Herbiconiux aconitum: one gene and its partner. The protein of the gene in region 1 binds, or shares a complex with, the protein of each later gene. Links are inferred from orthologs where the notes say so. Each region holds a gene or a part of one and is shown on either strand. Other genes may lie near its edges.

Region 1 (4,495 bases):
CAGCGCCGATCGAGTAGAGCCTCCGGGCCGATCAGCACCGCACACGCAGTCAATTGAACATCGTCGTCGGAATCACGGGTGGCATCGCGGCCTACAAGGCCGTCAATGTCATCCGTGGTCTCGTTCTGGCCGGTCACGACGTGCACGTGGTGGCGACCGACGCCGCATTGCGCTTCGTCGGCCGGCCGACACTCGAGGCCATCTCCCGCAACACCGTGAACACCGATCTCTACGAGGCGGTGGCCGAGGTGCGGCACGTCGCCATCGGGCAGGCGGCCGATCTCATCGTGATCGCCCCGGCGACGGCGAACACCATCGCCAAGCTCGCGGCCGGTCTCGCCGACGACCTCCTCGGCAACACGGTCCTGGCCTCGAAGGCCCCGCTCGTCATCGCCCCCGCGATGCACACCGAGATGTGGCAGAACCCGGCGACGGTGGCGAACATCAGCACCCTCCGCTCGCGTGGGGTGCATCTCATCGGACCGGTGAGCGGGCAGCTCACCGGAAAAGACGCGGGGCCTGGGCGGATGGCCGAGCCCGACGACATCGTGCGCGGGGCGCTGACCGTCGCGGAGTCCGCATCCGGTGTTCCTTCTCCCGCGCGTGACCTCGAAGGCCGTTCGGTGCTCGTCACGGCCGGTGGAACCCGGGAGCCGCTCGACCCGGTGCGGTACATCGGCAACCGCTCCAGCGGTCGCCAGGGCATCGCCATCGCCCGGGCCGCCCGGGCCCGCGGTGCGCGGGTGACCCTGATCGCCGCGCACGTGGAGGTCGACCTGCCCACGGGCATCGACGTCGTGCGCGTGGAGACCACTGCCGAGCTGCTCGAGGCGGCCACCACGGCGGCACCCTCGCACGACCTCGTGATCATGGCGGCCGCCGTGGCCGACTACCGGCCCGTCACCGTCTCCGACGACAAGATCAAGAAGGCCTCGACGGGAGAGCACCTCACGCTCGAACTCGTGCAGAATCCCGACATCCTGGCCACTCTCTCGCACGCCGAACGGAACGGCCGGCTCATCGTGGGGTTCGCCGCGGAGACCGCGACCGACCGCGACGACCTGATCCGGCTCGGCCGCGAGAAGATCGCCCGCAAGGGCTGCGACTTCCTCGTGGTCAACGGGGTCGGCTGGACCACCGGTTTCGCGCAGGACGACAACACCGTCACGGTGCTCGACGCATCCGGCGCTATAGTTTTCGAGGCATCGGGCAGCAAAACGTCGGTGGCCGATGACATCCTCGGAGTGTTCGCCACCGTCCTAACAGGAGCAGAATGACCTCTCTTCGCCTTTTCACATCCGAATCCGTCACCGAGGGTCACCCCGACAAGATCTGCGACCAGATCTCCGACAGCATCCTCGACGCCCTCCTCACGGTCGATCCGCATTCCCGGGTCGCCGTGGAGACGCTCGTCACCACGGGCCTCGTGCACGTGGCCGGCGAGGTGACGACGAAGGGGTACGTCGAGATCCCCGCGATCGTGCGGGAGAAGATCACGTCGATCGGCTACACCTCCTCCGACGTCTGGTTCGACGGCCGCTCCTGCGGCGTCTCGGTGTCGATCGGCGGGCAGTCGCCCGACATCGCGCAGGGCGTCGACAACGCGTTCGAGACCCGTGAGGGCTCCTCCGTCGACGAGGTCGACCGGCAGGGCGCGGGCGATCAGGGCATCATGTTCGGCTATGCCACCACCGAGACCCCGCAGCTCATGCCGCTGCCGATCTGGCTGGCGCACCGGCTCTCCGAACGGCTCGCCGCCGTGCGCAAGGAGGGGGTTCTCGACTACCTCCGGCCCGACGGCAAGACGCAGGTGACCATCGGCTACGACGGCGTCGTGCCGAAGTCGGTCGACACCGTCGTGCTCTCCACGCAGCATTCGCCGAAGGTGGGGCTCGACCAGTTGCGGCACGACGTCGAGGCCACCGTCATCCGTCCCGTGCTCGACGCGGCCGAAGAAGGCGGGCTGAAGCTCGACTCCTCCGACGTGCGGGTGCTGATCAACCCGACGGGCATCTTCGAGATCGGCGGGCCGCAGGGCGATGCCGGACTCACCGGGCGCAAGATCATCGTCGACACCTACGGCGGGGCCTCGCGCCACGGCGGCGGCGCATTCAGCGGCAAAGACCCGTCGAAGGTCGACCGCTCGGCCGCCTACGCGATGCGCTGGGTGGCGAAGAACGCCGTGGCCGCCGGGCTCGCCTCGCGGCTCGAAGTGCAGATCGCCTACGCCATCGGCAAGGCGGCACCGGTCGGGTTCTACGTCGAGAGCTTCGGCACCGGCGTCGTCTCCGACGAGGTGATCACCGACGCGTTGCGCAGTGTCTTCGACCTGCGGCCGGCCGCGATCATCGAGGACCTCGACCTTCTGCGACCGATCTACGCCCGCACCGCGACCTACGGCCACTTCGGTCGCGAGCTGCCGGAGTTCACCTGGGAGCGCCTCGATCGGGTCGAGGAGATCCGCGCCGCCGCAGGCCTGTAACCGTGGCCGGCGAGGGCGCGCCGGGCGAACAGGTCCCGGACGGCACGGCTCGGGTGGCGCGGGTCATGCTCGAGTCGCCTTTGCCTCAGCTCGACCGGTTGTTCGACTACCTCGTGCCCGCCCCGCTGGCGACCGACGCGCGCCCCGGCGTGCGGGTCAAGGTGCCGTTGCGTTCGGCCGGGCGCACCGCACGCGGATACATCGTCGAGCTCTCCGATCTCGCTGCGCGGGGTGACTACGGCGGGTCGCTGAGCGAGATCGACGAGATCGTCTCGCCGTTGCCCGTGCTCGCCCCCGAGGTGTGGGCCCTCGCGCGAAGGCTCGCCGATCGCGCTGCCGGGAGCGCCTGCGACATCGTGCGGCTGGCGATCCCCCCGCGCTTCGTGCGGGTGGAGAAGGCGTTCATCGCGCGGCAGGGCGGAGTGTCGGCGGCGGCGGGTGTGGCCGGTGGTGCGGACTCGGCCGGGGGTGCGGACTCAGCCGGTGGTGCGGCATCCGTCGACCCCGTCGCATCCGTCGTTCCCGGCTCTCTGGTCGGTTTCGACCTCACGGGGTACTCGGCGTCGGACGCCGCCCATCTTGCCGCGCCGGGCGCTCGAGCCGCGATCGACGCCCTGGCCACGGTGGTGCCGGTGCAGACCGCCGACGGCATCGACCACACGGTCGGGCACTGGGCGCTGACCGTGGCGGAACTCGCCGCCGCTGTCTTCCGCGGCGGGGAGTCGGTGATCGTGGCGGTGCCCGACTACCGCGACCAGATCTCGCTCGAGCAGGCGTTGTCGCACCTCGGCGTGGGCAACGCGGTGGTACCGCTCGACGCCCGCCAGGCCCGCAACGACCGCTACGCGCACTTCCTCACCGCGCTGGATGGCGCACCGCACATCGTGGTGGGCAACCGCTCGAGCATCTACGCACCGGTGTCGCGGCTCGGCCTCGTCGTGATCTGGGACGAGGGGGATTCGCTGCAGAGCGAGCCCCACGCACCCTATGTACACGTGCGCGACGCGGCCCTCGTGCGCCAGGAGCAGTCCGGCTGCCGACTCGTCTTCGTCGCGCATTCGCGCAGCACCGAGGTGGAGCGTCTGGTCGAGCTCGGCTTCCTGCACCAGGTCTTCCCGGCGCCCCGTTACCTTCCGCGCGTCGTTCCGACGGCGGAGCAGGACGACGCGGATGCCCCGCAGAACGCCGCGCGCATCCCCTCCGCCGCGTGGCAGGTGGCGCGCAAGGGCCTGGAGTCGGGTCCCGTTCTCGTGCAGGTGGCGCGGCCCGGGTACGCGCCGGTGCTGGCCTGCCAGACCTGCAACGCCCCGGCGGCCTGCACGGTGTGCGGCGGGCCGCTGCACGTCGGGCGCGCCGGGCAACGACCGTCGTGCACCCTCTGCGGGGCGATCGCGGCCAACTGGACCTGCTCGCACTGCCAGGGCACCACCTACCGCTTCGCCTCGATCGGGGCCGGGCGCACGGCCGACGAACTGGGCCGTGCCTTCCCGGGTGTGCGGGTGATCGTCTCCGACGGCGAGCGCACCGTGCTCACGGTCGACGCCCGCCCCGCTCTCGTCGTGGCGACCCGCGGGGCCGAGCCCATCGCATCCGGTGGCTATCGAGCGGTGCTGCTGCTCGACGGTCCGCGGATGCTCGCCCGCGAGTCGCTGCGGGTGGCGGAAGACTGCCTGCGCTGGTGGTCGAATGCGATCGCGCTGTCGGCTCCCCGTGCGACGACCGTTCTCGTCGGCGTGGGCGGGGAGCTCGCGAAGGCGCTCGTGACCTGGCAGCAGGAGTCGGTGGCCGGGTCGGAGCTCGCCGACCGTCGGCGACTCCGCTTTCCCCCTGCGGTGCGGATCGCGACCATCACGGGGGCGGCCGACACGGTCGCCACCGCGCTGGCAGACCTCCGGGCGCTCATCAGCGACGAAGAATGGGCGAAGATGGACACACTGGGTCCGGTGCCCGCCGATGACGGGAGTGTGCGCGCGATCGTGCGCTTCGACTATTCGGTCGGGGGTGCCGTCGCCC
Region 2 (3,901 bases), on another replicon or contig:
GTGGTGGCAATTGTGTCACTTCTGCAGAAACACAGCACTTGGGAGTAACAATGGCGAATGGAACCGTCAAGTGGTTCAACGCTGAAAAGGGCTACGGCTTCATCACTGTCGATGGTGGCGGACAGGACGTCTTCGTCCACTACTCCGCGATCGACATGGCGGGCTACAAGGTCCTCGAAGAGGGCCAGCAGGTCGTCTTCGAAGTCGGCACCGGATCCAAAGGGCCACAGGCCGAGTCCGTTCGGCTTGCCTGATTCTTTTTCGAGGTTCCGCGGCGCACGTCGGAGTGCGTTCGTGGTGAGCGCCGGCGGCACTAGTCTGTGGGCGTGAAGAACCGCCGGAGAGCTGCCGCGCGCGTGGCATCCGGTGCCGCGCTGCTGCTCGCGACGGTGGGGCTCGCCGCCTGCTCGGCGCAGCCGAACCCGCCGGCGTCGACGGTGACGCCGACGGCCGCGTACTCCTCCGACTACCGCACCCCCGCGCCCACCGTGCCGGCACCCCTCCGCGGCACTCTGGTGGCGGCGGATTCGCTGAGGAGTCCATCGCTGGCGGCGAAGATCGACAACCACGAAGACGCCCGGCCGCAGATCGGCCTCGATCGAACCGACATCGTGTTCGAGGAGCTGGTCGAAGGCGGCATCACCCGCTACGTCGCCATCTGGCAGACCGACGTGCCCGAGCTGATCGGGCCGGTGCGGTCGATCCGGCCGATGGATCCCGACATCCTGTCGTCGTTCGGCGGCATCGTCGCCTTCTCGGGCGGGCAGGAGCAGTTCGTCGACATGATGCGCGCGGCCCCGGTCTACAGCGCGATCCACGGCGAGAGCGACACCGAGTCGACCTTCTACCGGATGGACGGGCGTGACAGCCCGCACGACGTGGTGGTCAAGGCGACCGAACTGGTGGGCGAGCATCCCGACCTGGCCGTGCCGGGGCAGCAGTTCGCGTACTCCTTCGACGTGCCGTCGTCGACGGCGGCGATCGACGGTGCGCCGACCGGCTCCCTCGACCTGGTGTTCTCGGATGCGCGGTTCCCCAGCTGGATCTGGGATGCGCCCTCCGCGAAATTCCTCCGCCTGCAGGAGGGGTCGCCTGATCTCAGCGAGTCGGGCCAACAGCTTTCGGCGACGAACGTGGTCACCCTGCGGGTCGACGAGGTCTACGATTACGACGCCGAGGTGCCGCGCGCCGTGATGGTCGCTTCAGGCGAGGCGTGGGTTTCGACCGGCGGAAAGACGGTGCACGCGACCTGGTCGAAGGATGCTCCGACCTCGCCGATCCGCCTCGTCGACGACCTCGGCGCCACGGTTCGGCTCGCGCCGGGCAACACCTGGGTGGAACTCGTTCCCCTCGACCAAGGCAGCGTCACCGTCGTTCCTCCCGCGGCGTGAGCTCACTTGCACTCCCACCCTCCGAGTGCCAGTATTGCTTTAGCACTCGTGAACACTGAGTGCTAACACACCTGAATCTTTGAATACGTCCAGGGAGGACGAGAAACACATATGGCAAAGATCATTGCTTTCGATGAAGAGGCCCGTCGTGGCCTCGAGCGTGGCCTCAACATCCTCGCCGACGCCGTCAAGGTGACGCTCGGCCCGCGCGGCCGCAACGTCGTGCTCGAGAAGAAGTGGGGCGCTCCCACGATCACCAACGACGGCGTGTCCATCGCCAAGGAGATCGAGCTCGACGACCCGTACGAGAAGATCGGCGCGGAGCTCGTCAAGGAGGTCGCCAAGAAGACCGACGACGTCGCGGGCGACGGAACCACCACCGCCACCGTGCTCGCTCAGGCCCTGGTCAAGGAAGGCCTCCGCAACGTGGCCGCCGGCGCCGACCCGATCAGCCTCAAGAAGGGCATCGAGAAGGCCGTCGCGGCTGTCTCGGCCGAGCTGATCAAGAACGCCAAGGAGATCGAGACCAAGGAAGAGATCGCTGCGACCGCTTCCATCTCGGCCGCCGACCCTGAGATCGGCGCCATCATCGCCGAGGCCATCGACAAGGTGGGCAAGGAAGGCGTCGTCACCGTCGAGGAGTCGAACACCTTCGGCACCGAGCTCGAGCTGACCGAGGGCATGCGCTTCGACAAGGGTTACCTGTCGGCCTACTTCGTCACCGACCCGGAGCGTCAGGAAGCGGTCTTCGAAGACCCCTACATCCTGATCGTGAACAGCAAGGTCTCGAACATCAAGGACCTGCTGCCGATCGTCGACAAGGTCATCCAGACCGGCAAGCAGCTGCTCATCATCGCGGAAGACGTCGATGGCGAAGCGCTGGCCACTCTGGTCGTCAACAAGATCCGCGGCATCTTCAAGTCGGTCGCCGTCAAGGCCCCCGGCTTCGGTGACCGTCGCAAGGCTCAGCTGCAGGACATCGCGATCCTCACCGGCGGCCAGGTCATCTCCGAGGAGGTCGGTCTCAAGCTCGAGAACGTCACTCTCGACCTGCTCGGTCAGGCCCGCAAGGTCGTCATCACGAAGGATGAGACCACGATCGTCGAGGGCGCCGGCGACGGCGAGGCCATCGCCGGACGTGTTGCTCAGATCCGTGCCGAGATCGAGAACACCGACAGCGACTACGACCGCGAGAAGCTCCAGGAGCGCCTCGCGAAGCTCGCCGGTGGTGTGGCGGTCATCAAGGCCGGTGCAGCGACCGAGGTCGAGCTGAAGGAGCGCAAGCACCGCATCGAAGACGCCGTGCGCAACGCCAAGGCTGCCGTCGAAGAGGGCATCGTCGCCGGTGGTGGCGTCGCCCTCATCCAGGCCGGCAAGACCGCGTTCGCGAACCTCGAGCTCGTCGGTGACGAGGCGACCGGTGCGAACATCGTCAAGGTGGCCATCGAGGCTCCGCTGAAGCAGATCGCCTTCAACGCGGGCATGGAGCCGGGAGTCGTCGCCGCCAAGGTGCGCGACCTCGACTACGGCTGGGGCCTGAACGCCGCGACCGGTGAGTACGTCGACCTTCTGGCCGCCGGCATCATCGACCCGGCCAAGGTCACCCGCTCGGCTCTGCAGAACGCAGCGTCGATCGCCGGTCTGTTCCTGACCACCGAGGTCGTCGTGGCCGACAAGCCCGAGAAGAACGCCGCTCCGGCGGGCGACCCCACGGGTGGCATGGACTTCTGAGTTAGCTGCAGCAAAGCGCCCTCCGCCTTCGGCGGGGGGCGTTTTGCTGTTCGCGCCGCCGCTTCTGCGGCGCGAAGAGAGATGTGGGCGTGAGGTCGCTCCGCGGCCTCGCGCCCACATTGTGCCGGGTGGAGGCGCCTCACAGAAGTACGGGGCAACGCGCTCGTTCTGTCACCGAGTCGCCAAGACACGCCGTAACCCCCGAGGGCGTTGCGGCGTGTCTTGGCGACTCGGTGATGGCCGGGTCGGGGTCAGGGTGGCGCTTCTCGGTGCGGGCACGGGCGGCGGCGTGCGCGGCTTGCAGGAGCTCGATGATGTGGGGCATGGTGCGCTCGGCGTTCACCAGCCGCGGGTCTTGGTGTTACCGCGACCTCGGGAAACGCACAAACCCGCGGATGAGCGCCGGCTCAGGCCGGGAGAGGCCTCGTGGGCGGGGGCGTGGGTGCCGCACCGACCGGCATGAGGGGGAGGGTGACCCGGAAGGTCGCACCGCCACCGGGGGTCTCCAGCGCCTCGACGGTGCCGTGGTGGGCGGCGACGATCGACGAGACGATGGCGAGCCCGAGGCCCGATCCGCCGGTCTCCCGAGTGCGCGACGAGTCGGCGCGGTAGAAGCGCTGGAAGATCTTCTCGCGGATCTGCGGCGGGATGCCGTCACCATGATCGATCACGTCGATCGTCGCCACACGCCGGGATTCGTCGACCTGCAGGGACAGTTCGATCGGACTGTCGGCCTCGGTGAAGCGCAGGGCGTTGCCGATCAGATTCGTGAGCACCTG

The links. Proteins that work in one complex are often made in the same cells at the same time.
Region 2: the proteins of metK (region 1) and groL are in contact, whole or in part, in a cryo-EM structure (PDB 8P4O), measured with the Escherichia coli proteins. The link is inferred for Herbiconiux aconitum from one-to-one orthologs.

The regions. Positions count from the first base shown.
Region 1 is NZ_JANLCM010000002.1:790,448-794,942, reverse strand. What follows is about bases 379-3,377. They hold metK (methionine adenosyltransferase), read left to right. Parts: upstream 379-1,273; coding sequence 1,274-2,482; downstream 2,483-3,377. Other genes in these bases: N1027_RS15260 (primosomal protein N' family DNA-binding protein), read left to right, coding at 2,548-3,377. Outside these bases: rpoZ (DNA-directed RNA polymerase subunit omega), read left to right, coding at 1-17; more of N1027_RS15260, read left to right, coding at 3,378-4,495. UniProt on the Escherichia coli protein: Catalyzes the formation of S-adenosylmethionine (AdoMet) from methionine and ATP.
Region 2 is NZ_JANLCM010000001.1:1,963,334-1,967,234, forward strand. Bases 891-3,812 are described here. They hold groL (chaperonin GroEL), read left to right. Parts: upstream 891-1,502; coding sequence 1,503-3,122; downstream 3,123-3,812. Other genes in these bases: N1027_RS09400 (DUF3048 domain-containing protein), read left to right, coding at 891-1,391; N1027_RS09410 (sensor histidine kinase), read right to left, coding at 3,530-3,812. Also shown: N1027_RS09395 (cold-shock protein), read left to right, coding at 51-254; more of N1027_RS09400, read left to right, coding at 327-890; more of N1027_RS09410, read right to left, coding at 3,813-3,901.